Regions from separate parts of the Pseudescherichia sp. genome, predicted to be linked through region 4. Evidence: predicted binding sites of a transcription regulator. Region 4 holds the regulator's gene; each other region holds the start of a gene.
The links. The regulator sigma-54, encoded in region 4, starts transcription at its own class of promoters, with help from an activator protein. The targets are predictions, from matches to a motif close to GTTGGCACANNTTTCGCTNT.
Positions count from the first base shown of each region.

Region 1: glnA (glutamate--ammonia ligase) is a predicted target of sigma-54. The motif match lies at 4,036-4,055, and genes of this name have one in related genera.
Region 2: hypA (hydrogenase maturation nickel metallochaperone HypA) is a predicted target of sigma-54. The motif match lies at 3,574-3,593, and genes of this name have one in related genera.
Region 3: RTX96_RS11310 (amino acid ABC transporter substrate-binding protein) is a predicted target of sigma-54. The motif match lies at 2,822-2,841, and genes of this name have one in related genera.

Region 1 covers NZ_DAMBWA010000016.1:86,533-93,573, forward strand. The annotation lists gene RTX96_RS18315 (MFS transporter) at 1-424, shown strand, start outside; gene RTX96_RS18320 (MFS transporter) at 468-1,892, shown strand; gene typA (ribosome-dependent GTPase TypA) at 1,941-3,764, opposite strand; gene glnA (glutamate--ammonia ligase) at 4,137-5,546, shown strand; gene glnL (nitrogen regulation protein NR(II)) at 5,749-6,798, shown strand; gene glnG (nitrogen regulation protein NR(I)) at 6,810-7,041, shown strand, end outside.
Region 2 covers NZ_DAMBWA010000013.1:88,594-95,634, reverse strand. The annotation lists gene RTX96_RS16630 (respiratory chain complex I subunit 1 family protein) at 1-454, opposite strand, end outside; gene hycC (formate hydrogenlyase subunit 3) at 457-2,283, opposite strand; gene RTX96_RS16620 (4Fe-4S dicluster domain-containing protein) at 2,280-2,885, opposite strand; gene hycA (formate hydrogenlyase regulator HycA) at 2,966-3,433, opposite strand; gene hypA (hydrogenase maturation nickel metallochaperone HypA) at 3,622-3,972, shown strand; gene hypB (hydrogenase nickel incorporation protein HypB) at 3,976-4,848, shown strand; gene RTX96_RS16600 (HypC/HybG/HupF family hydrogenase formation chaperone) at 4,839-5,111, shown strand; gene hypD (hydrogenase formation protein HypD) at 5,111-6,232, shown strand; gene hypE (hydrogenase expression/formation protein HypE) at 6,229-7,041, shown strand, end outside.
Region 3 covers NZ_DAMBWA010000007.1:78,862-85,902, forward strand. The annotation lists gene ybeY (rRNA maturation RNase YbeY) at 1-211, shown strand, start outside; gene corC (CNNM family magnesium/cobalt transport protein CorC) at 294-1,175, shown strand; gene lnt (apolipoprotein N-acyltransferase) at 1,198-2,736, shown strand; gene RTX96_RS11310 (amino acid ABC transporter substrate-binding protein) at 3,122-4,033, shown strand; gene gltJ (glutamate/aspartate ABC transporter permease GltJ) at 4,205-4,945, shown strand; gene gltK (glutamate/aspartate ABC transporter permease GltK) at 4,948-5,622, shown strand; gene RTX96_RS11325 (amino acid ABC transporter ATP-binding protein) at 5,622-6,347, shown strand; gene RTX96_RS11330 (zinc ribbon-containing protein) at 6,451-6,933, opposite strand.
Region 4 covers NZ_DAMBWA010000004.1:221,024-228,064, forward strand. The annotation lists gene kdsD (arabinose-5-phosphate isomerase KdsD) at 1-411, shown strand, start outside; gene kdsC (3-deoxy-manno-octulosonate-8-phosphatase KdsC) at 425-991, shown strand; gene lptC (LPS export ABC transporter periplasmic protein LptC) at 988-1,563, shown strand; gene lptA (lipopolysaccharide ABC transporter substrate-binding protein LptA) at 1,532-2,086, shown strand; gene lptB (LPS export ABC transporter ATP-binding protein) at 2,093-2,818, shown strand; gene rpoN (RNA polymerase factor sigma-54) at 2,866-4,299, shown strand; gene hpf (ribosome hibernation promoting factor) at 4,322-4,609, shown strand; gene ptsN (PTS IIA-like nitrogen regulatory protein PtsN) at 4,692-5,183, shown strand; gene rapZ (RNase adapter RapZ) at 5,229-6,083, shown strand; gene npr (PTS phosphocarrier protein NPr) at 6,080-6,352, shown strand; gene yrbL (PhoP regulatory network protein YrbL) at 6,543-7,041, shown strand, end outside.

The DNA of each region.
Region 1 (7,041 bases), on a different contig from region 4:
TCTCCTTAACTATTTCTATGGCGGCGGCTCAGTCAGCTTTGTGGCGTTCTCCTGCCTGGCGTTCTTCGGCTCGGCGTTTGTGAACAGCCTGAACTGGGCCCTGGTCTCTGATACCGTGGAATACGGCGAGTGGCGTACCGGCGTGCGCTCCGAGGGGACGGTCTATACCGGTTTTACCTTCTTCCGGAAGGTATCGCAGGCGCTGGCGGGCTTCTTCCCAGGGATCATGCTCACGCAGATCGGCTATGTGCCCAACGTGGTGCAATCCGCCGGAACGGTTGAAGGCCTGCGGCAGTTGATTTTCATCTACCCCAGTATCCTGGCGGTGATCACCATTGTAGCGATGGGATGCTTCTATAACCTTAACGAGAAAATGTATGTGCGCATCGTTAAGGAGATAGAACTGCGTAAGCGTCCGGCCTGAATAACTTGAGATAGCGCTCTTCAGGGCGCTATGAGGATCGACTATGAACCGCCTCCCTGATCCATTGACCCTAAAACTAAGCCTGCGCGAAAAATGTGCCTATGGAATGGGCGATTTTGGCTCGAACCTAATGCTCTGTATTGGCACACTCTATTTGCTAAAGTTTTATACCGATGAGTTAGGTATGCCTGCATTTTACGGCGGGATTATCTTCCTGGTAGCAAAGTTTTTCACGGCGTTTACCGATATGCTGACTGGCGTGTTGCTGGACTCCCGACGCAACATGAGCGTAAGAGGAAAATTCAGGCCGTTTATTCTTTACGCTTCCATACCCGTCGCCCTGGTGGCTACGGCGCAGTTTATGACAAATCATTTTAGCCTGACGGTGAAAACGGCCATTGCTACTGTGCTGTTTATGTTATTTGGCCTGTTTTATAGCCTAATGAATTGCTCCTATGGAGCTATGGTTCCTGCCATCACCAAAAACCCGAATGAGCGTGCCCACCTTGCCGCCTGGCGTCAGGGCGGGGCCACGGTAGGGTTATTGCTCTGTACCGTTGGCTTTATGCCGATTCAAGCACTGTTTGTGAGCCAGCCGTCTCTAGGCTATTTTGTTGCGGCTCTGATCTTTACCACCTGTGGGCTGCTCTGTATGTGGTGGTGCTACAGCGGCGTGAAAGAGCGCTACGTCGAAATCACGCCCAGTCACCACAAGCCGAGTATTGTAAAGTCGTTCTGCGCTATCTTTCGAAATCCACCGCTGTTGGTGCTATGTCTGGCTAACCTCTGTACGTTAGCCGCGTTTAATATCAAACTTGCGATCCAGGTTTATTATACCCAGTACGTGCTCAACGATATTAAGCTGCTCTCATGGATGGGCTTTTTCAGTATGAGCTGTATCTTGATGGGCGTACTCCTGGTGCCCGTCGCGGTAAAACGCTTTGGTAAGAAGCAGGTCTATTTAGGCGGGCTGATGCTATGGGCGATAGGCGACATACTGAACTATATCTGGGGCAGCAGTTCGCTATGGTTTGTACTCTTTTCCTGCATGGCGTTTTTCGGGACCGCCTTTGTAAATAGCCTGAACTGGGCCCTGGTACCGGATACCGTAGACTATGGCGAGTGGAAAACAGGTATCCGTGCAGAGGGGTCGGTCTATACCGGCTATACTTTCTCACGCAAGATCTCTGCCGCGCTTGCCGGTTTCCTGCCGGGCATCATGCTGATGGAAATTGGTTATATTCCTAATGCCGTGCAAAGCGCCGCTACGCTATTGGGCTTACGTCAGCTGATATTCCTCTGGCCTTGCGGACTGGCGATAATGGCTGCCGTTATCATGGGACTTTTCTATAAGCTCAATGAACAGCGTTTCGCTTTTATTATCGCTGAAATTGCGCAACGCAAAAAATCCGCTTTCTCCGCCAGCGATACCAAAGACCGAGCGACTCCCCCTGCCCGCATTGCATAAAAAAAGCCGCTGAATATCAGCGGCTTTTATCGTCATGCGAAAAACAGATTACGCGTCGCGAGGACCACGCATCGCACGTTTACGGTCGTTCTCGGTCAGGTGACGTTTACGGATACGGACAGAGGTCGGGGTGACTTCTACCAGTTCGTCGTCATCGATGAACTCAAGCGCCTGCTCCAGAGACATTTTGATCGGCGGAACCAGAACCGTTGCTTCGTCGGTACCCGACGCACGCATGTTGGTCAGTTTCTTACCGGTCAGACAGTTTACGGTCAGGTCGTTAGAACGGCTGTGAATACCGATGATCTGGCCTTCATACACTTCAGCACCGTGACCCAGGAAGAGCTTACCGCGATCCTGCAGGCTGAACAGCGCGAATGCGACTGCTTTACCCTGGCCGTTGGAGATCAGCACGCCGTTGTTACGCTGGCCGATTTCGCCCGGACGCACGTCGTCGTAGTGGCTGAAGGTGGAGTACAGCAGACCGGTACCGGAGGTCATGGTCATGAACTCGGTACGGAAGCCGATCAGGCCACGTGCCGGGATCAGGTAGTCCAGACGAATACGGCCTTTACCGTCAGGGATCATGTCTTTGACATCGCCCTTACGCTCGCCCATCGCCTGCATAACCGCGCCCTGATGCTGCTCTTCGATATCCAGCGTCACGTTCTCGAACGGCTCTTGCATACGGCCATCGATCATACGGTTGATAACTTTCGGACGGGACACAGCCAGTTCGAAGCCTTCACGACGCATGTTTTCGATCAGTACAGAGAGGTGCAGCTCGCCACGACCGGATACGCGGAATGCGTCCGCATCTTCAGTCTCTTCTACACGCAGCGCCACGTTGTGCACCAGCTCTTTGTTCAGACGGTCAAGGATCTGACGCGAAGTCACAAACTTACCTTCTTTACCGCAGAACGGTGAGGTGTTGACGTTGAAGAACATGGTTACGGTCGGCTCATCAACAGAGAGTGCCGGCAGCGCTTCGACGTTTTGCGGATCGCAAAGGGTGTCGGAGATGTTCAGCTCGCCCAGACCGGTGATCGCGATGATATCGCCTGCTTCAGCTTCGGTGGACTCAATACGCTCCAGACCGAGGTGGGTCAGTACTTTACCCACTTTACCGTTGCGCGTTTTACCTTCGCTGTCGATCAGGGTGATCTGCTGGTTCGGCTTCACCTTACCGCGCTTGATGCGGCCGATGCCGATAACGCCAACGTAGTTGTTGTAGTCCAGCTGGGAGATCTGCATCTGGAACGGACCGTCAAGGTCAACGTTCGGCGCCGGGACGTGGTCAACGATCGCCTGATACAGCGGGGTCATATCTTCCGCCATGTCAGTGTGGTCGTTACCCGCAATGCCCTGCAGGGCCGATGCGTAGATGATCGGGAAGTCCAGCTGCTCGTCGGTGGCGTCGAGGTTAACGAACAGATCGAAGACCTGATCGACAACCCAGTCAGGACGCGCGCCCGGACGGTCAACCTTGTTGATAACGACAATTGGCTTCAGGCCATGCGCAAACGCTTTTTTCGTTACAAAGCGGGTCTGCGGCATCGGGCCGTCCATAGCATCGACCACCAGCAGTACGGAGTCTACCATGGACATGACACGTTCAACTTCACCACCGAAGTCGGCGTGACCCGGGGTATCAACGATGTTGATACGGTAGTCATTCCATTTAATAGCGGTGTTTTTCGCGAGGATGGTAATCCCACGCTCTTTCTCCAAATCGTTGGAGTCCATCACGCGTTCGGTCGTCTCAGCACGTTCGCTGAAGGTACCGGATTGCTGCAGCAGCTTGTCAACCAGGGTCGTTTTACCGTGGTCAACGTGCGCAATGATGGCGATGTTACGCAAATTTTCGATCACAACTTTGCCTCAGGCATTAGAAATAGCGCGTTATTGTACACGTATTAATCGCAGTACAGAACAGGATCACAAAGAACCTTTACAAACAATATAGAAAGTAGGGCTTTGTGATCGGTTTCACGGAGCGGTAGAGAGCCGCCTTAATGTAAATTGCACCAATATAGTGCACTACGATCGCGCAGATGCACTATATTGATGCAAGATATCCATTATGGTGCAGCCCTTTTGCACTATGACGTGCATGATAGCGCCTTTTGGGGGTGTTTTAAAAGTTGGCACAGATTTCGCTTTATCTTATGCAAGGCGATTATGCCACTTATAAAGTGTAGAACCTCGTTACCACGACGACCAAAAATTCCGGGAGAGTTAAGTATGTCCGCTGAACACGTTTTGACGATGCTGAACGAACATGAAGTGAAGTTTATCGATCTGCGCTTCACTGATACCAAAGGTAAAGAGCAGCATGTCACTATCCCAGCTCATCAGGTTAATGCTGACTTCTTTGAAGAAGGCAAAATGTTTGATGGTTCTTCGATTGGTGGCTGGAAAGGCATCAACGAATCCGACATGGTACTGATGCCGGACGCCTCTACCGCTGTTATTGACCCGTTCTTCGAAGAGTCTACCCTGATTATCCGTTGCGATATCCTTGAGCCAGGCACGCTGCAGGGCTACGATCGCGACCCGCGCTCCATCGCTAAACGCGCTGAAGAGTACCTGCGCTCCACCGGCATCGCAGACACCGTTCTGTTCGGGCCAGAGCCAGAGTTCTTCCTGTTCGACGACGTTCGCTTTGGTGCCAACATCTCCGGTTCCCACGTAGCTATCGACGATATCGAAGGCGCATGGAACACCTCCACCAAATACGAAGGTGGTAACAAAGGTCACCGTCCGGCAGTGAAAGGCGGTTACTTCCCGGTTCCGCCGGTTGACTCCTCTCAGGACATCCGCTCTACCATGTGTCTGGTAATGGAAGAGATGGGCCTGGTGGTTGAAGCACACCACCACGAAGTGGCAACCGCAGGTCAGAACGAAGTGGCGACCCGCTTCAACACCATGACCAAAAAAGCGGACGAAATTCAGATCTACAAATATGTCGTGCACAACGTTGCGCACCGCTTCGGCAAAACCGCGACCTTTATGCCAAAACCGATGTTCGGCGATAACGGCTCCGGCATGCACTGCCACATGTCTCTGTCTAAGAACGGTACCAACCTGTTCTCTGGCGACAAATATGCTGGCCTGTCTGAAGAAGCCCTGTACTACATTGGCGGCGTAATCAAACACGCAAAAGCGATCAACGCCCTGGCGAACCCGACCACCAACTCCTACAAGCGTCTGGTCCCGGGTTACGAAGCACCGGTTATGCTGGCCTACTCTGCCCGTAACCGCTCTGCCTCTATCCGTATTCCGGTAGTGACCTCGCCGAAAGCGCGTCGTATCGAAGTGCGCTTCCCGGACCCGGCTGCTAACCCGTACCTGTGCTTCGCTGCCCTGCTGATGGCTGGCCTTGACGGTATCAAGAACAAGATCCACCCGGGCGAAGCAATGGACAAAAACCTGTACGACCTGCCGCCGGAAGAGGCGAAAGAAGTACCGCAGGTTGCTGGCTCCCTGGAAGAGGCCCTGCAGGCGCTTGATGCAGACCGCGAGTTCCTGACCGCAGGCGGCGTATTCACTAACGACGCGATCGATGCCTACATCGCCCTGCGTATTGAAGAGAACGACCGCGTTCGCATGACGCCGCACCCGGTTGAGTTCGAACTCTACTACAGCGTTTAATTTTTTATTGAGTAATGCTCAGCCAATTTTTGCTCCGGCCCTGCTGGAGCAAAAAAGACGCCGAGAATTTTAGTTGCCGTGGAAACTTTAGCCCATCCCTGATGGGCTTTTTTCTCCGCCAACAATCTGATATTACGCGCTTTTTAACCATAAAAAGCTATAATGCACTAAAACAGTGCAACTCATTTCAGGAGACTGCTTAATGGCAACTGGCACGCTGCCCGATGCTGGGCAGATCCTCAACTCTTTAATCAACAGCATTCTACTGGTTGATGACGAGCTGGCGATTCACTACGCGAACCCCGCCGCTCAGCAGCTGCTGGCACAAAGCTCACGCAAGCTGTTTGGTACACCCCTGCCGGAGCTGCTGAGCTACTTCTCCTTGAACGTCGCCCTGATGCAGGAGAGCCTGGAGGCCGGACAAGGGTTCACGGATAACGAAGTCACCCTGGTGATCGATGCCCGCTCGCACATTCTCTCCGTGACGGCACAGAGGCTGCCTGAGGGGCTGATCCTGCTGGAGATGGCACCGATGGATAACCAGCGCCGCCTGAGCCAGGAGCAGCTTCAGCAGGCCCAGCAGGTCGCCGCACGCGATCTGGTCCGCGGCCTTGCCCATGAGATTAAAAACCCGCTGGGTGGCCTGCGCGGTGCAGCGCAGCTGCTGAGCAAAGCGCTGCCCGATCCGGCGCTAACCGAGTACACCAAAGTCATTATTGAGCAGGCGGACCGGCTGCGTAACCTGGTGGATCGCCTGCTGGGGCCGCAGCATCCGGGTATGCATGTGACCGAGAGCATTCATAAAGTCGCCGAGCGCGTGGTGAAGCTGGTCTCGATGGAGCTGCCGGAGAACGTCACCCTGGTGCGTGATTATGATCCCAGCCTGCCGGAGCTACCGCACGATCCCGATCAGATTGAGCAGGTTCTGCTGAATATCGTGCGCAACGCCCTGCAGGCGCTGGGGCCAGAGGGCGGCGAAATTACGCTGCGCACGCGCACGGCCTTCCAGCTCACGCTGCACGGCACGCGCTATCGTCTGGCGGCACGTATTGACGTTGAGGACAACGGGCCGGGTATCCCGTCACACCTGCAGGACACGCTATTTTATCCGATGGTGAGCGGGCGCGAAGGTGGGACCGGGCTTGGGCTGTCAATTGCCCGCAGTTTGATTGATCAACACTCCGGCAAAATTGAATTTACCAGTTGGCCGGGTCATACCGAGTTTTCGGTTTACCTGCCAATTAAAAAATAAAGGTGACGATGATGCAACGAGGGATAGCGTGGATTGTTGATGACGATAGCTCCATTCGCTGGGTGCTTGAACGCGCCCTGACGGGGGCTGGCTTGAGTTGTACAACATTTGAAAGTGGTAACGAGGTGCTCGACGCGCTGACCACCAAAACCCCGGACGTGCTGCTGTCGGATATTCGCATGCCGGGCATGGACGGTCTGGCGCTGCTGAAGCAGATCAAACAGCGTCACCCTATGCTCCCGG
Region 2 (7,041 bases), on a different contig from region 4:
CCACCAGCGCCACGACCCACAGGCCGAGAAGGAGGATCGGCTCCACCAGCACGCCGAGCATCGCCTCACGGCTGGCCCCGAGGCCGGTAAAGGGGCTGCCGGTATCAAGCCCGGCGATGGCAAAGAAGAAGCGGGCAATGGCAAAGAGGTAGATCAGAGTGATGAGATCCCCCAGCGCCGGTAGCGGGGAGGCCACGGTCACCACCGGTAGCGCAGTGGCGATGGTCAGCATCACGCCGATCATCACAAAGGGCATCAGGCGGAATACCCAGCTGGCATCCGCCGGGGCGACGCTCTGACGGCCCAGCAGCTTGATCAGATCCCGGTACTCTTGCAGTACCCCAGGCCCACGACGGTTATGCAGGCGGGCGCGGGCCACGCGGCTTATCCCGGAGAGCAGCGGCGCAAAGGCAAAGAGCACCAGCGCCTGAAGTAATGGATAGAGAAGGTTCATGTTCAGGCTCCTCGTGAAATAACAATAACTACCAGCACCGCCAGTTCCACCAGCGCCAGGCGGCGAACCAGCGCCGGAGCAGCGCGCTGCCAGGCCGGCATCAGCGCCACCGGATCCAGCCGCTTACGCAGGCCAAGCACCGGGGCAAACGCCTCCTTCACCGGCATCGCGAAGCCGTGCGCGGTGATCACCATCGACTGTTCATGCTCGTAGCCACACGCCCAGGCCGCACCGCGCGAGCGCGACGGCAGGCGATGACCGTTGAACAGCATCATGATGATGAGCGGCAGCAGCGGGCAGGCGATCAGCAGCAGGGCGATCATCGGCTGCGAGACCACGCTGGTGGTCGTCAGCGGTAACGGCACCGCGGCGGAGAGCAGCGGCAGCAGCCACGGCGAGGCGACGCCGCCGATAAGACAGCAGATCGCCAGACCGACGACCGAGGCGGTCATCAGCCACGGCGCGCGGCGGGCATTGGCGGCTTCCGGCGTACGCGGCGCGCCAAGGAAGGTGACGCCGTAGACCTTGGCCATGCACATCACCGCCAGCGCGCCGGTGATCGCCAGCCCCACCGCCAGCAGCGGACCGAGCAGGCGACCGATAAAGGCGTCGCTGCCGCTCAAGGAGAAGAAGCCCTGGTAGATCACCCACTCGCCGGCAAAGCCGTTCAGTGGCGGCAGCCCGGCCATCGCCATCAGCCCCACCAGCATCATTAGAGAGATAACCGGCATGCGTTTGCCAATGCCGCCGAGTTTTTCAATGTCACGATGGCCGGTAGTAAACCAGACGCTGCCCGCGCCCAGCAGCAGCAGGGTTTTAAACAGGCTATGGTTGATCAGGTGATAGAGGCCGCCCACCAGGCCCAGCGCAATCAGCGCAGGCTGGCCGAGCGCCACCCCGGTAAGGCCTGCGCCGAGACCCAGCAGGATAATGCCGATATTTTCCAGCGTGTGGTACGCCAGCAGACGCTGGATGTTGTGCTCCATCAGCGCATAGAGGCCGCCGACAAAGGCGGTCACCGCTCCGAGCAGCAGCAGGCCGAGGCCCCACCACAGCGGCATGGCCTGCCCGGCCAGCAGCGGCAGGACAAAGAGGCCAAACAGCCCGACCTTCATCACCACGCCGGAGAAGAGCGCGGCCGCAGGCGCATCGGCCCCGGCATGCGCCTGGGGTACCCAGCCGTGCAGAGGGATCATCCCGGCCAGCATGCCGAACCCCATCAGCCAGAGCAGCCAGACCGCCGTCCCCGGCCCCTCATCAACGAAGCGCGCCGCGAGGCCGCTAATCTCCAGCGTGCCGTAGCGCTGCCACAGCAGCCAGCAGGCCGCGGCCAGCAGCAGCGTCCCAATCCGGCCCAGGGTAAACCACAGCTTGCCGGACTGCGCGCAGCCGGTAAGAAATGCCCCGCACAGCGCCATAATCTCTGCCATGACCACCAGGGTGAGCAGATCGCTGGCGACGAGGGTGCAGACCGCTGCTGCCATTAGCAGATTGACCAGCAGGCCGTTAACCTTCACCTGCGTATGACGATGCCATGCCACGTTATAGAGGCTGATAAAAAACCCCGGGAGGGCGATAGCCAGCAGCCAGACGGCGTTGAGCGGCGTCAGGCGTATCAGCTGAGGCAGGTAAAGCACGGCGCTCACCCCGCTTGCCGTCCTGCCGGTTAACAGCCCGGCAGCCACGGCAATTACCAGCCCACAGGCCACTGCCCCGCCAACGCCAGCCAGCAGGCCGCTCAGCCCGCGATGAAACGAAAAAAGCAACGCCAGCACCGCCGCCGCAACAAACAGCAGGACGGCCAGGTCGATCAGCATAAACGCGCTCATTTCACGCCTCCTTGCAGGTTAAGCAGCGAGAGGTCGCCATAGTCGCCGCTCAGGGTCAGCTCGCGCTTGCGCTTGCTGGCCCGGGCGATATCGAGAGAATTCACCATCCGCAGCGCGCCGGTTGGGCAGGTGCGGATGCAGGCCGGGCCGCTCTCATCGAACTCACAGAGATCGCACTTCACCGCCACGGCGCGCACGCCGGGCACCCAGTCGAGCAGGGAGCTAACGCGAGCAGGTGCAGGTGGCGCGGGAGGCGCTTTCGGTGAGTTGGCGTTGGCCGGAATATGCAGCGGACGGCTGCCGCTCATCTCAATCGCGCCGAAAGGACAGGCGATGGCGCATAGCTTGCAGCTCACGCACAGGCTCTCATTAAGCTGTACCGCCCCATCCACGCGGTTGATAGCGTTCACCGGGCAGACCCCGGCGCAGGGCGCATCCTCACAGTGGTGACAAAGCTGCGGGGCGGACTCTTTCGCGCTGCGCATCACGCTCAGGCGGGGCATCGATTGCAGCCCGTGCTGGCGGTGCGTCTCTGAGCAGGCCGCTTCACAGGTATGGCAGCCGATACAGAGCGTGGCGTCAGCGATAACAAAACGATTCACCGGACACTCCTCAGGTGGTCATTTTTGACGAAATCGTGCCGACGGTCTGTCATTTCGACACCCCTCGACACGGCAGGCATTCAGGCCACCGTGGCCTGGGCGAATTGATTGACGAGCTGGCAGAGATCCACCGGCGTCTCCTGCTGGATTGCCGCATACAGGCCGTTGTAAACCGGACCGATCTTCTCCAGATAGTGCTCCAGCACCTGGGCACGGTCGCGGTTACTGATGCGGCCATCAATGCGGCCATCCTGCGCCAGCTGGGCCTCGGCAATCAGCAGCTGCTCGCCGCCGTTTTTGCTCTCCACCAGATAGCGGATGGTGTGGCTGTTGAAGCCGTCCGCCAGAGCGACGGTAATAAGGAAGTGTTCGAACAGGACAAAGCAGAGATCCCGCTCCGGCGCGCAGTACATGCCGTGATGCAGGTGGGCTTTGGACAGCGTAATGCCCTGAACCAGCGAGTTGCAGTAAGCCTGCCACTCCTCTTGCAGGCGATGGTGCCGTTCGGCAATGAAGTCAGCCTTTTCGCTAATTTCCCAAATGGTCATTTCAGGTTACCCGGTTAGTTGTGACCAGCCCATTTAGCACTTTCCATGCCATTTTTTAAAATATTGATATTAAAAGAAATTAATAGGAAGGCAGTGTCATTTCGTCAGCGTCGACATCGTCAGTAACGTCGTTTTCGTTGGCTGGCACCGTTATTGCATTAACGGCGCAGTGAATGACGGGAGGCCCTATGCACGAAATTACCCTATGCCAGCGGGCGCTGGAGCTTATTGAACAGCAGGCGGCGGCCCACGGCGCCCGGCGGGTGACCGGCGTATGGCTGAAGATTGGCGCATTCTCCTGCGTGGAGAGCAGCGCCCTCACCTTCTGCTTTGAACTGGTTTGCCGGGGCACCCTGGCGGAAGGCTGCACGCTGCATCTCGACGAGCAGCAGGCGGAGTGCTGGTGCGAATCGTGCCAGCAGTATGTGATCCTGCTGAGCCAGCGGGTGCGCCGCTGTCCCCAGTGCCAGAGCAACATGTTGCAGATCGTGGCCGACGACGGCCTGCAGATCCAGCGACTCGAAATTGAACAGGAGTAGACTATGTGTAGTACCTGCGGCTGCGGCGAAGGCAATCTCTATATAGAGGGCGACGAGCATCGTCCCCACTCGCCATTTCGCAGCGCCCCCTTTGCCCCTGCCCTGCGCAGTGGCCAGGCTATTACCGGGATGAAAACGTCATCCTTTACCCCCGCCCGGACGCCGGAAGGCGATCTCCACTACGGCCACGGCGTTGCCGGAACCCATGCGCCGGGCATGAGCCAGCGGCGAATGCTGGAGATCGAGATCGACGTCTTAGCCAAAAATAACCACCTTGCGGCCCGCAACCGCGCCCGCTTTGCCGCGAAGCAGCAGCTGGTGCTCAATCTGGTCTCCAGCCCCGGCGCGGGCAAAACCACCCTGCTGAGCGAAACCCTGCTGCGCCTGAAGGGCAAAGCGTCCTGTGCGGTGATTGAGGGCGATCAGCAGACCGTCAACGACGCAGCGCGCATTCGCGCCACCGGCACCCCGGCCATTCAGGTCAATACCGGCAAAGGCTGCCATCTGGACGCGCAGATGATCGCCGATGCCGCCCCGCGTCTGCCGCTGGCCAACGGCGGGATCCTGTTTATCGAGAACGTTGGCAACCTGGTCTGCCCGGCCAGCTTCGATCTCGGCGAGCGCCACAAGGTGGCGGTGCTGTCGGTGACCGAAGGGGAAGACAAGCCGCTTAAATACCCGCATATGTTTGCCGCCGCCTCGCTGATGCTGCTCAACAAAATCGACCTGCTGCCGTATCTCCACTTTGATGTGGAAAAATGCCTCGCCAGCGCCCGGGCGGTGAACCCGGACATTGAGATTATCCAGCTCTCTGCCACCAGCGGAGAGGGCATGGACCAGTGGCTGGCCTGGCTGGAGGCGCAGTCATGTGCATAGGCGTACCGGGACAGATCAGCGCCATCGACGGGCTACAGGCGAAGGTAGAGGTGTGCGGCATCCAGCGCGACGTCGATCTGACCCTGGTGGGCAGCGTGGATGCGTCCGGCTGCTCCCGCCTCGGCCAGTGGGTGCTGGTCCACGTCGGCTTCGCCATGAGCGTGATCGACGAGGCCGAGGCCCGCGACACCCTGGCGGCGCTGCAAAATATGTTTGACGTCGAGCCGGACGTCGGCGCGCTGCTGTATGGGGAGAGTGCCTGATGCGCTTCGTTGATGAGTATCGCGTGCCGGAGGCGGTGATGCAGCTGCTTGAGCGCCTTAGCGCTCGTGCACGCCGGCTCAGCTACACGCCAGCGCGCCCGCTGCGCATTATGGAGGTGTGCGGGGGACACACGCACGCCATCTTTAAGTTTGGTCTCGACCAGCTCCTGCCGGAGAATATCGAGTTTATCCACGGCCCCGGCTGCCCGGTCTGCGTCCTGCCGATGGGGCGCATTGACGCCTGCGTGGAGATTGCCAGCCGTCCGGAGGTGATCTTCTGCACCTTTGGCGACGCCATCCGCGTACCGGGAAAAAACGGCTCGCTGCTGGCGGCGAAATCACGCGGGGCCGACGTGCGCATGGTCTACTCGCCGATGGATGCGCTGAAGCTTGCCGAGGCCAATCCCGATCGCAAGGTAGTCTTTTTTGGGCTGGGATTTGAGACCACCATGCCCGCCACCGCCGTGACCCTCGAGCAGGCCCGCGCCCGCAACCTCACCAATTTCTTCTTCTTTTGCCAGCATATCACCCTCGGCCCTACGCTGCGCAGCCTGCTGGAGCAGCCGGATAACAGCATCGACGCCTTTCTCGCCCCCGGTCACGTCAGCATGGTGACCGGCACGGCAGCCTACGGCTTTATCGCCGATGAGTTTCAGCGTCCATTAGTTGTGGCTGGATTCGAACCTCTTGATCTACTGCAAGGCGTGATGATGCTGGTTGAGCAGAAAATAGCAGCCTGTAGCCGGGTAGAGAACCAATACCGGCGGGTGGTGCCCGACAACGGCAATCCGCTGGCGCAGCAGGCTATCGCCAGAGTGTTTACCGTGGAGGGCGAAAGCGAGTGGCGTGGGCTGGGTGTAATTGCCCACTCCGGCGTGCGTCTCAGCGACGCGTTCCGGCGCTTCGATGCAGAAACGCATTTTCAGCTCTGCCCGCAGCAGACCTATGACGATCCGCGCGCCCGCTGCGGCGAGGTACTAACGGGCCGCTGTAAGCCGCACCAGTGCCCGCTGTTTGGTCAAACCTGTAATCCACAAACCGCCTTCGGCGCGCTGATGGTCTCTTCAGAGGGGGCGTGCGCCGCCTGGTATCACTATCGCGCCCAGGAGTGTGAAGTATGAGTACGGTGCAAATGGCCCACGGCAGCGGGGGCCAGGCGATGCAGCAGCTGATTAACGCGCTGTTCCTACAGGCTTTTGATAACCCCTGGCTGGCGGAGCAGGAGGATCAGGCCCGTCTCGATCTGGCCACGCTGGCGGCGGGCGGCGATCGGCTGGCCTTCTCCACCGACAGCTATGTGATCGACCCGCTCTTCTTTCCGGGCGGCGACATCGGCAAGCTGGCAGTGTGCGGCACCGCTAACGATATTGCGGTCAGCGGCGCGATCCCGCGCTATCTCTCCTGCGGCTTTATCCTTGAGGAGGGGCTGCCGATGGCGACCCTGCAGGCGGTGGTCAACAGCATGGCGGCCACGGCGAAAGCGGCCGATATCGCCATCGTCACCGGCGACACCAAGGTGGTGCAGCGCGGAGCGGCGGATAAGCTGTTTATTAACACCGCGGGCATCGGTGCTATTCCCACCGGCCTGCACTGGCGGGCGCAGACGCTGCAGCCAGGAGACGTCGTGCTGGTGAGCGGCACGCTGGGCTGCCACGGCGCGACCATTCTCAACCTGCGTGAGCAGCTGGGGCTGGACGGTGAGCTGGTGAGCGACTGTGCGGTACTCACGCCGCTGATCCACTCCCTACGCGCTATTGACGGCATTAAGGCCCTGCGCGACGCCACGCGCGGCGGCGTTAACGCGGTTGTGCATGAGTTTGCCGCCAGCAGCGGCTGCGGTATTGAGCTTAACGAGGCCAGCCTGCCGGTGAAGCCCGCCGTACGTGGCGTATGTGAGCTGCTCGGCCTCGACGCCCTCAACTTTGCCAAC
Region 3 (7,041 bases), on a different contig from region 4:
GATTATCTGTCGTCAGGTGGTTGAGCAGGAGGCCCGCGAGCAGGAGAAGCCGCTGGAGGCGCACTGGGCGCATATGGTGGTACATGGCAGTCTGCACCTGCTGGGCTACGATCATATTGAAGATGACGAGGCTGAAGAGATGGAGAGCCTGGAAACAGAGATAATGCTTGCTCTGGGCTATGAGGATCCGTACATTGCCGAGAAGGAGTAGCCTGGCTGCTCCTGAACCGTCTGGCGCTGAGTTTGCGCGCCGGACAACATATTTTTATTAACATGAGAACCCATACGACGCCATGAGCGACGACAATTCACACAGTAGCGACCCACTTAACAGCAGCAAAAAGGGATTCTTCTCCCTCTTACTGAGCCAGCTCTTTCACGGCGAACCGAAAAACCGTGACGAACTTCTGGCGCTGATCCGTGACTCCGGGCAGAACGAGCTTATCGACGAAGATACGCGCGACATGCTTGAAGGGGTAATGGATATTGCCGACCAGCGCGTTCGCGACATCATGATCCCTCGCTCGCAGATGATCACCCTGAAACGTAACCAGACGCTGGATGAGTGCCTCGACGTGATTATCGAGTCTGCCCACTCCCGCTTCCCGGTGATCAGCGAAGATAAAGATCATATCGAAGGGATTTTGATGGCCAAGGATCTGCTGCCCTTTATGCGCAGCGACGCCGAAGCCTTCAGCATGGAAAAAGTGCTACGTCCGGCGGTTGTCGTCCCAGAGAGCAAACGGGTCGACCGGATGCTGAAAGAGTTCCGCTCACAGCGCTATCATATGGCAATCGTTATTGATGAGTTTGGCGGCGTCTCGGGCCTCGTGACCATCGAAGATATTCTTGAGCTGATCGTCGGCGAAATTGAAGATGAGTACGACGAAGAGGAAGATATCGACTTCCGTCAGCTAAGCCGTCACACCTGGACGGTACGCGCCCTGGCCTCCATTGAAGATTTCAATGAGTCGTTTGGTACCCACTTCAGCGATGAAGAGGTGGACACTATCGGTGGGCTGGTGATGCAGGCCTTTGGCCATCTGCCGGCGCGGGGCGAATCCATCGACATCGATGGTTACCAGTTTAAGGTCGCGATGGCCGACAGCCGTCGTATTATTCAGGTTCACGTAAAAATGCCAGAAGACGCAGCGCAGCCTAAACTGGACGAGTAATCCACCTGGACGAGTAATGTAAATGGTATTTGCCTCACTGTTTGAGCGTCAGCGCATGCGTTTGCTGCTGGCGCTGTTATTAGGAGCCAGCGGAACGCTGGCTTTTTCTCCTTATGATATCTGGCCTGCCGCGCTTATCTCCCTTATCGGCCTACAGGGGCTGACGCTTAACCGCCGCCCGCTGCAGGCGGCGGCAATTGGCTACGCGTGGGGATTCGGCCTCTTTGGCACCGGCATTAACTGGGTCTACGTCAGCATCGCCCAGTTTGGCGGTATGCCGGGGCCGGTCAACGTCTTCCTCGTGGTGCTGCTGGCGGCCTACCTGTCGCTCTATACCGGTCTGTTCGCTGGCATCCTCTCCCGCCTCTGGCCGCGTACCAGCGCCATCCGCATGGCCATCGCCGCGCCGGTAGTGTGGCAGATCACCGAGTTCCTGCGCGGCTGGGTGCTGACCGGCTTCCCGTGGCTGCAGTTTGGCTACAGCCAGATTGACGGCCCGCTGAAGGGCCTTGCGCCGGTGATGGGCGTCGAGGCAATCAACTTCCTGCTGATGGTGATCAGCGGCCTGCTGGTGCTGGCGGCGGTACACCGCAGCTGGCGTACCCTGGCGGTAGCGGTGGTGCTCTTTGCCCTCCCCTTCCCGCTGCGCTACATTCAGTGGTTTACCCCGCTAACGGAGCGCACTACCCAGGTCTCGCTGGTGCAAGGCAATATCCCGCAGTCCCTGAAGTGGGATGAGGGGCAGCTGGTGAATACGCTCAACATCTATCTCAACGCCACCGAGCGGGAGATGGGCAAGTCGCAGCTCATTATCTGGCCAGAGTCGGCCATTCCCGATCTGGAGATCAACCAGCAGCGCTTTTTAAGCATGATGGACGATCTGCTGCGGGCGAAGGACACGACGCTGATTACCGGCATCGTCGATGCGCGTCTGAACAAGCAGAACCGCTACGACACCTACAACACCATTATTACGCTGGGCAAAGAGAGCGCGTATAGCTACAACTCTACGAATCGCTACAACAAAAATCATCTGGTGCCGTTTGGCGAGTTTGTGCCGCTGGAGTCTATTCTGCGTCCGCTGGCCCCGTTCTTCGATCTGCCGATGTCTTCGTTTAGCCGCGGTCCCTATGTGCAGCCGCAGCTCTCGGCCCACGGCTTTGAGCTGACTCCGGCCATCTGCTATGAGATCATCCTCGGCGAACAGGTGCGGGATAACTTCCGGCCGAACACCGACTTCCTGCTGACCATCTCCAACGATGCGTGGTTCGGTAAGTCCATCGGTCCGTGGCAGCACTTCCAGATGGCGCGGATGCGCTCCCTGGAGTTGGCCCGTCCGCTGCTGCGCAGCACCAATAACGGTATTACTGCCGTGATTGGCCCGCAGGGTGAAATTCAGGCCATGCTGCCGCAGTTCACTCGTCAGGTGCTGACCACCAAAGTCACTCCCACTACCGGCCTGACGCCGTACGCCCGTACCGGCAGCTGGCCGCTGTGGATCCTTACCGCGCTGTTCGGCTTTGGCGCGGTGATCATGAGCCTGCGCCAGCGTCGTAAATAGCCAGTCCCTCCCCTTACCCGGCCCGATTTTGTAGGCCGGGTAAGGCGCAGCCGCCACCCGGCAAATCCCCCTCTCACTTTCCCAACCTGGCACAGCAATTGCTTAATAATATCAGGCAGCTGCGGATCTTTGCCGATGCGCCATAACGGTGCACCAGCGGTGAACACCTGAAGCACTAAAAAGGTGCAATCGGCGTTTTCTGCCTCGAAATGGTGCGGTGCGCTTCGCAAAACTAAACAATAAAGCAGCAAAATGTTTACACCAAGCCACACTAAATGTTAACAAACACGCATAACACTGCATGCTTGTGCTGCAGGATATAACAACACAAACACACACACTGGGTATCAATGCGTCCCTGGCGCTGATGATGAAGGAGTTGGATATGCAATTACGTAAACTGACCGCGGCAATGCTGTTAGTGGGAATGAGCGCCGGTCTGGCACACGCCGAAGATGCAGCCGCGCCGGCAGCCGGCAGCACGCTCGATAAAATTGCCAAAAACGGTGTGATCGTGGTCGGCCACCGTGAATCTTCCGTCCCGTTCTCTTACTATGACAACCAGCAGAAAGTCGTAGGCTACTCACAGGACTACTCCAACGCGATCGTTGAAGCCGTTAAAAAGCAGCTGAACAAACCCGATCTGCAGGTCAAGCTGATCCCGATCACCTCCCAGAACCGTATTCCTCTGCTGCAGAACGGCACCTTTGATTTTGAATGTGGCTCTACCACCAACAACCTTGAGCGCCAGAAGCAGGCCGCCTTCTCTAACACCATTTTCGTGGTTGGCACCCGCCTGCTGGTGAAAAAAGGTGGCGACATTAAAGACTTCCCGGATCTGAAGGGGAAAGCGGTCGTGGTCACCTCCGGTACTACCTCTGAGGTGCTGCTGCACAAGCTGAACGACGAGCAGAAGATGGATATGCGCATCATCAGCGCGAAAGATCACGGCGACTCCTTCCGTACTCTGGAGAGCGGGCGTGCAGTAGCCTTTATGATGGATGACGCCCTGCTGGCAGGCGAACGCGCGAAGGCGAAGAAGCCGGACAACTGGGAGATCGTTGGCAAACCGCAGTCTGAGGAAGCCTACGGCTGTATGCTGCGTAAAGACGATCAGCAGTTCAAAAAGCTGATGGATGACACCATCGCCCAGGCGCAGACCTCCGGTGAAGCGGCGAAGTGGTTTGATAAGTGGTTTAAGAACCCCATTCCGCCGAAAAACCTGAACATGAACTTCGAGCTCTCTAGCGAGATGCAGACCCTGTTCAAAACGCCGAACGATAAAGCACTTAACTAACTAGAAACACAGGGCGACTATCGCCCTCTCGATTGACGGGAAGCACGGACAGACTAGACGCTGGAGGGTCGTTCCCCCATCCGGCGCGACGCTTACGCATAAAAAGGTGCGTAAAGCTTCTCACCAATCTTCGAGGGTAGCGCTGCTACCCTTTTTTTCTGAGGTACATGTATGTCAATAGACTGGAACTGGGGTATTTTTCTGCAACAGGCCCCGTTCGGCAACACCACCTATTTAGGCTGGCTGTGGAGCGGTTTTCAGGTCACGGTCGCGCTGTCGATTACCGCCTGGATCATCGCATTTCTTGTCGGCTCGCTGTTCGGTATTCTCCGTACCGTGCCCAACCGTTTCCTCTCCGGGATCGGTACTCTCTACGTTGAGCTATTCCGTAACGTTCCGCTGATCGTGCAGTTCTTCACCTGGTATCTGGTGGTACCTGAGCTGCTGCCGGAAGATCTCGGCATGTGGTTTAAGGCGGAGCTTGACCCCAATATTCAATTCTTCCTCTCGTCGATGATCTGCCTCGGGCTGTTCACCGCGGCGCGCGTCTGTGAGCAGGTGCGGGCCGCTATTCAGTCGCTGCCGCGCGGGCAAAAGAACGCCGGGCTGGCGATGGGGCTGACGCTGCCGCAGACTTACCGCTACGTGCTGCTGCCCAACGCCTACCGCGTCATTGTGCCGCCGATGACCTCCGAGATGATGAACCTGGTGAAAAACTCCGCCATCGCCTCGACCATCGGGCTGGTGGATATGGCCGCGCAGGCGGGCAAGCTGCTGGACTACTCCGCCCACGCCTGGGAATCTTTTACCGCGATCACCCTCGCCTACGTGCTGATTAACGCCTTCATTATGCTGGTAATGAATCTGGTGGAACGTAAAGTTCGCCTGCCGGGCAATATGGGGAGCAAATAACGATGTATGAATTTGACTGGAGTTCCATTCTCCCGGCGATGCCCTACCTGCTGGACGGACTGGTCATCACCCTGAAAATTACTATTACTGCGGTGCTGGTCGGCATCGTCTGGGGCACCATTTTGGCGGTGCTGCGCCTGTCGAGCTTTAAGCCGTTCGCCTGGTTTGCCACCGCCTACGTCAACGTGTTCCGCTCTATCCCGCTGGTGATGGTGCTGCTGTGGTTCTACCTGATCGTGCCGGGGCTGCTGCAAAACGTGCTCGGCCTGTCGCCCACCACCGATATTCGCCTGATCTCGGCGATGGTGGCCTTCTCGATGTTTGAAGCGGCCTACTACTCGGAGATTATCCGTGCCGGTATTCAGAGTATCTCGCGCGGGCAGTCTAGCGCGGCGCTGGCCCTGGGCATGACCCACTGGCAGTCGATGAAGCTTATCATCCTGCCGCAGGCCTTCCGGGCGATGGTGCCTCTGCTGCTCACCCAGGGGATCGTCCTGTTCCAGGACACCTCGCTGGTGTACGTGCTCAGCCTGGCGGACTTCTTCCGTACCGCGTCCACCATCGGTGAGCGTGATGGTACTCAGGTAGAGATGATCCTCTTTGCCGGCTTCGTCTATTTTGCAATTAGTCTCAGTGCTTCACTGTTGGTCAGCTATCTGAAGAAAAGGACAGTTTAATGATTTCCCTGAAAAACGTTTCAAAATGGTATGGTCACTTTCAGGTGCTAACCGACTGCTCCACGGAAGTGAAAAAAGGTGAAGTGGTAGTGGTTTGCGGGCCGTCCGGCTCCGGTAAGTCAACGCTGATTAAAACCGTTAACGGCCTGGAGCCGGTGCAGCAGGGTGAAATCCTGGTAAACGGCACCAAGGTGACCGATAAGAAAACCAACCTCGCCGAGCTGCGCTCCCACGTTGGGATGGTATTTCAGCACTTTGAGCTGTTTCCCCATCTGTCGATTATCGAAAACCTGACGCTGGCACAGGTAAAGGTATTGAAGCGCAACAAAGCGGCGGCGCGGGAAAAAGGCCTTAAGCTGCTGGAGCGCGTCGGGCTTTCCGCCCATGCCGATAAGTTTCCGGCCCAGCTCTCCGGCGGCCAGCAGCAGCGCGTGGCCATCGCCCGCGCCCTCTGCATGGATCCGGTGGCAATGCTGTTTGATGAACCCACCTCTGCACTCGATCCCGAGATGATCAACGAGGTGCTGGACGTTATGGTGGAGCTGGCGCAGGAGGGGATGACCATGATGGTGGTCACCCATGAGATGGGCTTTGCGCGCAAGGTCGCGACACGGGTGATCTTTATGGACGAGGGGAAAATCGTCGAAGACTCCGCCAAGGAGGATTTCTTCGCTAATCCAAAATCCGAACGGGCAAAGGATTTCCTCGCCAAGATCCTGCACTAATGTGGGTAATTGCCGGGCGGCACTGCGTTTGCCCGGCCTACAATGGGCACGGTGCAATGTGTAGGCCCGGTAAGCGCAGCGCCACCGGGCGTTACCATCTGCATTACGGCTCAAACGGCCGGCGCTGGAACTGGTCATGGCCGCACTTCGGACAGAGCGGCAGCGCATCCGGAGTGTAGACCGCCAGGTGGTAGTGGCACTTCTCACACACCAGGTTCCCCAGCCCTACAACTTCGCCGCTGTGGTAGACCCCGTGATGGTTCAGATCCTGAAACACCTCGCGCCACTCCAGCTGGGTTTTGTCGGTAATGTCCGCCAGCTCCTGCCAAAGGCTCTCTTTGATCACCCGCATAAATACGCTGTCGGTGACCTCCCCCTGGCTTTCGTTATAGCTGCGGGCAAACTCTTCGAGGTCGCGACGCAGGGCGCGCGTCAGCTCTTCGACCTCGGTTGGCGTTAACTCGCCCGTCTGGGTGACGCGCAGCCGCGCCTGCTCCACCAGCGCATCGATATCCCGATCGCCACTGCGCAAACGCTCGGTCAGCGTCGCAACCTGTTCACGATAATATTGAGCAACCTTGTTCATCCTTTCGCCTCCGGGCTGGGTAACGTCTTCTAATAATAGACCTTATTTTTCCGCCGCTTTGCTACCTTTGCCACAGCCTGTGTAAATTCGTGCAAGGATACCCGCTGG
Region 4 (7,041 bases):
CACCCCGGCGGCGCGCTCGGACGCAAACTGCTGCTGCGGGTGAACGATATTATGCACACCGGAGATGAGATCCCCCACGTCAGCAAAGACGCGTCCCTGCGCGACGCGCTGCTGGAGATCACCCGTAAAAATCTGGGGATGACGGTGGTGTGCGACGATCTGATGAAGATTGAAGGCATCTTCACCGATGGCGACCTGCGCCGCGTGTTTGATATGGGTGCCGACGTGAGAAACTTAGGTATCGCGGACGTCATGACTCCCGGCGGCATTCGCGTTCGCGCAGGTACGCTGGCGGTTGACGTCCTGAATTTGATGCAGTCCCGCCACATTACGGCGGTGATGGTAGCCGATGGCGACCAGTTGCTGGGTGTGGTACATATGCACGATCTGCTGCGTGCGGGCGTGGTGTAAAAAGGATACGAGAATGAGTAATGCTGGTGCGTCACTGGCGACCTGCTACGGGCCGGTCAGTACGCAAGTGATAGCGAAGGCGGAGAAGATCCGCCTGCTGATCCTGGACGTCGATGGCGTAATGTCTGACGGCCTGATTTTTATGGGTAATAATGGTGAAGAGCTGAAAGCGTTCAACGTGCGCGACGGCTACGGCATCCGCTGCGCGTTGACCTCGGGCATTGAGGTAGCGATTATTACCGGCCGCAAGGCTAAACTGCTGGAAGACCGCTGCGCTACGCTGGGGATCACGCACCTCTATCAGGGGCAGTCTGACAAATTGATTGCCTACCGGGAGCTGCTCACCACCCTCGCCGTGGATGCCGATGAGGTTGCCTACGTGGGTGACGACCTTATCGACTGGCCGGTGATGGCGGAAGTGGGTTTAAGCGTGGCCGTGGCCGATGCGCATCCGCTGCTGCTGCCGCGCGCAGACTACGTTACGCATATTCAGGGTGGACGCGGCGCGGTACGGGAAGTCTGCGACCTGCTGCTGCTGGCGCAGGGCAAACTGGAAGAGGCCAAAGGGCAATCGATATGAGTAAAACCAGACGTTGGGTTATCATTCTGCTATCGCTGGCGGTGCTGGTATTGATTGGCATCAACCTGACCGATCGGGACGATGACAGCGAGGTGGTGATCAACAATAGCGATCCGACCTACCGCAGCGAGCATACCGATACCGTGGTCTATAGCCCGGAAGGGGCGCTGAACTATCGCCTGATTGCCCAGCACGTTGAGTACTTTTCTGACCAGGCGGTGTCATGGTTTACACAGCCGGTATTAACGACCTTTGACGAAAATAAAGTGCCGACCTGGTCGATTAGGTCAGATAAAGCCAAACTGACTGATGACCGTATGCTGTATCTTTATGGACATGTTGAGGTCAATGCCCTGACAGCAGAGTCCCAACTGCGGAAAATTACGACGGATAACGCTCAGATTAACCTGATCACTCAGGATGTTACCTCGAACGATCTGGTCACGTTATACGGTACAACATTTAATTCCAGCGGCCTGAAAATGCGCGGCAACTTACGCAGCAAAAACGCCGAGCTGATTGAAAAGGTTAGAACCTCCTATGAAATTCAAAATAAACAAACTCAGCCTTAATCTTGCGCTTGCCAGCGTACTTCTGGCCGCGTCTGTCCCGGCGCTGGCGGTGACCGGCGATACCGATCAGCCGATCCATATTGAATCTGACCAGCAGTCTCTGGACATGCAGGGCAACGTGGTCACCTTCACCGGCAACGTGGTGGTGACCCAGGGCACGATTAAGATCAATGCCGATAAAGTGGTTGTTACCCGTCCGGGCGGCGAGCAGGGCAAAGAGATCATTGACGGCTACGGCAACCCGGCCACCTTCTACCAGATGCAGGATAACGGTAAGCCGGTGCAGGGTCATGCTGGACAGCTGCACTACGAGCTGCAAAATGACTTCGTCGTGCTGACCGGCAATGCCTTCCTTGAGCAGCAGGATAGCAATATCAACGGTGACAAGATTACCTATCTGGTCAAAGAGCAAAAAATGCAGGCGTTTAGCGAAAAAGGCAAGCGCGTGACCACCGTCCTGGTTCCGTCTCAGCTGCAGGACAAAGGCAATAAACCGGCACCGGCACAGAAGAAGAGTAACTAATTCGTTATGGCAACGTTAACTGCAAAAAATCTTGCTAAAGCCTATAAAGGCCGCCGCGTGGTCGAGGATGTCAGCCTGACCGTTAACTCTGGCGAAATTGTGGGCCTGCTTGGCCCTAACGGGGCGGGTAAAACCACCACGTTTTACATGGTCGTTGGCATTGTCTCCCGCGACGCGGGTAATATCATTATCGATGACGAAGATATTAGCCTGCTGCCGCTGCACGCCCGCGCGCGCCGTGGTATCGGCTATCTGCCGCAGGAGGCCTCCATTTTCCGCCGCCTGAGCGTGTATGATAACCTGATGGCAGTACTGCAAATTCGTGACGATCTCTCCTCGGAACAGCGTGAAGACCGCGCCAATGAGCTAATGGAAGAGTTTCACATCGAGCACCTGCGCGACAGCCTCGGCCAGGCTCTCTCCGGCGGCGAGCGCCGTCGCGTTGAGATCGCCCGCGCGCTGGCGGCAAATCCTAAATTTATCCTGCTGGATGAACCCTTTGCCGGCGTTGACCCCATCTCGGTTATCGACATTAAGCGCATCATTGAGCACCTGCGCGACAGCGGGCTCGGCGTGCTGATCACCGACCACAACGTGCGAGAGACGCTGGCCGTATGCGAGCGCGCCTACATCGTCAGCCAGGGTCATCTGATTGCCCACGGCACGCCGCAGCAAATCCTTGAAGACGAACAGGTTAAACGCGTATATCTTGGGGAAGACTTCAGACTCTGATAGGGTTAGTTACTGTAATGTTTTAGCGGGAGAGAAGTGCTCTGAACATGAAGCAAGGTTTGCAACTACGGCTAAGCCAACAGCTCGCCATGACGCCCCAACTGCAACAGGCTATTCGTCTGTTGCAGCTCTCGACGCTGGAACTTCAGCAAGAACTTCAGCAGGCGCTGGATAGTAACCCACTGCTGGAGCAAACCGATCTTCACGACGAAGTAGACGCACAGCAGACCCAGGACACCGAAACGTTAGACTCCGCCGACGCCCTTGAGCAGAAAGATATGCCCGAGGAGCTGCCGCTGGACGCCAGCTGGGATGAGATCTACACCGCCGGTACGCCGTCAGGCAACGGCGTGGACTATCAGGACGACGAGCTTCCCGTCTACCAGGGCGAAACCACCCAGTCGCTGCAGGACTACCTGATGTGGCAGGTGGAGCTGACCCCCTTCTCCGATACCGATCGCGCTATTGCGACCTCTATTGTCGACGCCGTGGATGAGACCGGCTACCTGACCGTCTCGCTGGAGGATATCCTCGACAGCATGGGCGACAGCAACGTTGGTCTGGATGAAGTCGAAGCGGTGCTGAAACGCGTCCAGCGTTTCGATCCGGTGGGCGTGGCGGCACGGGATCTGCGCGACTGCCTGCTGATCCAGCTCTCCCAGTTCGCCAGCGATACCCCGTGGCGGGCCGAAGCCAAACTGATCATCAGCGATCACCTCGATCTGCTGGCCAACCACGATTTCCGCACCCTGATGCGCGTTACCCGCCTGAAGGAAGAGGTGCTGAAAGAGGCGGTGAATCTGATCCAGTCCCTGGATCCTCGCCCTGGCCAGTCGATCCAGACCGGTGAGCCAGAGTATGTGATCCCCGACGTGCTGGTGCGCAAGCATAATGGCCGCTGGACGGTAGAGCTGAACGCTGACAGCATTCCGCGCCTGCAGATTAACCAGCACTATGCGGCCATGTGCAGCGGCACGCGCAACGACGCGGACAGCCAGTTTATCCGCAGCAATCTTCAGGAAGCCAAATGGCTGATTAAGAGCCTGGAGAGCCGCAACGATACCTTGCTGCGCGTCAGCCGCTGCATCGTTGAACAGCAGCAGGCCTTTTTCGACAAAGGCGAAGAGTTTATGAAACCGATGGTGCTGGCAGATATCGCCCAGGCCGTCGAGATGCATGAATCCACCATTTCACGCGTGACGACCCAAAAATACCTGCACAGCCCGAGGGGCATTTTTGAGCTTAAATACTTTTTCTCCAGCCATGTGAATACCGAAGGCGGCGGCGAAGCCTCATCGACGGCCATTCGTGCGCTGGTGAAGAAGCTGATAGCCGCAGAAAACCCTGCGAAACCACTGAGTGACAGTAAGTTGACCACCCTGCTGTCCGACCAGGGTATCATGGTGGCGCGCCGTACCGTTGCGAAGTATCGAGAGTCTTTATCCATCCCGCCGTCTAACCAGCGCAAGCAGCTGGTGTGACCCAACCGATAAGGAAGACACTATGCAGCTCAACATTACAGGGCACAATGTCGAAATTACTGAAGCACTGCGCGATTTTGTCGGTACAAAATTTGCTAAGCTGGAGCAGTACTTCGAGCGGATCAATCAGGTCTACATTGTGTTAAAAGTGGAGAAAGTGACTCACGTCGCGGACGCCACACTGCACGTAAACGGTGGCGAGCTTCACGCCAGTGCGGAAGGGCAAGACATGTATGCGGCCATTGACGGTTTAATTGATAAACTGGCGCGACAGCTAACCAAACATAAAGATAAACTGAAACAACACTAATTGTCCGGGCGTTCGACGGCATTTAGCAACCTGCTGTGGCAATGCAGCAGGTTGTCTGCACGAGCAACGCTTAGGTGAATTTATGATGAACAACGATTCCGCTCTTCAACTGAGCAATGTCCTTAACCAGGAATGTACCCGCAGCGGCGTGCACTGCCAGAGTAAAAAGCGTGCGCTGGAGATTATCAGCGAGCTGGCTGCGAAGCAGCTCAGCCTGCCGCCACAGGTGGTCTTTGAGGCTATTCTGACCCGTGAGAAGATGGGCAGTACCGGTATTGGCAACGGTATCGCCATTCCCCACGGCAAGGTAGAGGAAGATACCCTGCGCGCCGTCGGCGTTTTTGTGCAGCTGGAGACGCCTATCGCCTTTGATGCTATCGATAACCAGCCGGTGGATCTGCTGTTTGCCCTGCTGGTTCCTGCCGATCAGACAAAGACGCATCTGCATACGCTCTCCCTTGTTGCCCGTCGCCTGGCGGACAAAACCATCTGTCGACGCCTGCGCGCCGCGCAGAGCGATGAGGAGCTGTATCAGATCATCACGGATAGCGAAGGCAGCCATAATGACGCGTAACCGGGGAAATGCTTTTACATCTGCTCGCCTGAGGAGAAACGGTACATGGTACTGATGATCGTCAGCGGTCGCTCGGGTTCGGGTAAATCAGTTGCCCTGCGAGCGCTGGAAGACATGGGCTTCTACTGCGTGGATAACCTACCGGTGGTGCTGCTGCCCGAACTGGCGAAATCGCTGGCAGACCGCCAGATCTCTGCGGCCGTCAGCATTGACGTGCGTAACATGCCAGAGTCGCCAGAAATCTTTGAACAGGCAATGAACAACCTGCCGTCGGCCTTCTCGCCGCAGCTGCTGTTCCTTGATGCCGATCGCAATACGCTGATCCGCCGCTACAGTGATACCCGGCGCCTGCACCCTCTCTCCAGCAAGAACCTGTCGCTGGAGAGCGCCATCGATGAAGAGAGCGATCTGCTGGAGCCGCTGCGCTCGCGGGCGGATCTGATCGTTGATACCTCAGAGATGTCGGTGCACGAGCTGGCGGAGATGCTGCGTACCCGCCTGCTGGGCAAGCGCGAACGTGAGCTGACTATGGTCTTTGAGTCGTTCGGCTTCAAGCACGGCATTCCTATTGACGCCGACTACGTCTTTGACGTCCGCTTCCTGCCGAACCCGCACTGGGATCCGAAGCTGCGCCCGATGACCGGCCTTGATAAACCGGTGGCGGCGTTCCTTGACCGGCATACCGAAGTGCACAACTTTATCTACCAGACCCGCAGCTATCTCGAACTGTGGCTGCCGATGCTGGAGACCAACAACCGCAGCTATCTCACCGTCGCCATTGGCTGTACGGGGGGGAAACACCGTTCGGTCTATATTGCCGAGCAGCTGGCGGACTACTTCCGCTCGCGGGGTAAAAACGTGCAGTCCCGCCACCGCACGCTGGAAAAACGCAAAACATGACCGTTAAGCAGACCGTTGAGATCACAAACACGCTGGGGATGCATGCTCGCCCCGCGATGAAGCTGTTTGAGCTGGTTCAGGGGTTTGATGCGGAGGTGCTGCTGCGCAATGACGAAGGCACCGAGGCAGAGGCCAGCAGCGTGATTGCCCTGCTAATGCTCGACTCTGCCAAAGGCCGCCAGATTGAGATTGAAGCCAGCGGTCCGCAGGAGCAGGAGGCGCTTGCCGCCGTCATCGCCCTGTTCAACGCCGGTTTTGATGAAGACTAATTGCCGGTCGCGCCGGGTAGCGGCTACGCCTTACCCGGCCTATAACGCCTGTAAATTGTTCTTTTTGTGCGCTTAACCCCTGCCAACGTTTCCTTAAGATAACCTTAAGCTAGCCGTTTATTTTCCATTTAAGTTGCCTGGCCATACTTGGATTGTTTCCAAAACAATTTCCAAAAAAGCAGGACAACGTATGATTCGCTTATCTCATCTCACCCCGTTGGGCACCGGTCGGCACCGTCAATGCTATGCGCATCCGGATAATGCCCAGCGCTGCATTAAGATTATCTACAACTACGAGAGCGGCGGCGACAAAGAGATCAAGCGCGAGCTGAGCTACTATGCCCATCTCTCTCGCCGTTTAACAGACTGGAGCGGACTGCCGCGCTACTACGGCACGGTCGAAACCGATCTGGGGACGGGATACGTCTACGACATCATCACCGACTTTGACGGCTCCCCATCAAAAACCCTGACGGAGTATGCCGCCCAGTGCCGTGAAGCAGGCAACAGCAAGGCGCTCTACCCGCTGCTCAGGGCGCTAAAAAGCTACCTGCGCAAAAACCGTATCGTTACCATGAACCTGAAGCCGCAGAATGTGCTTTGCCGTCGCATCAGCCCGAATCACGTGGTGCCGGTGGTGTGCGACAACATTGGCGAAGGCACGCTGATCCCGCTGGCCACCTGGTCCG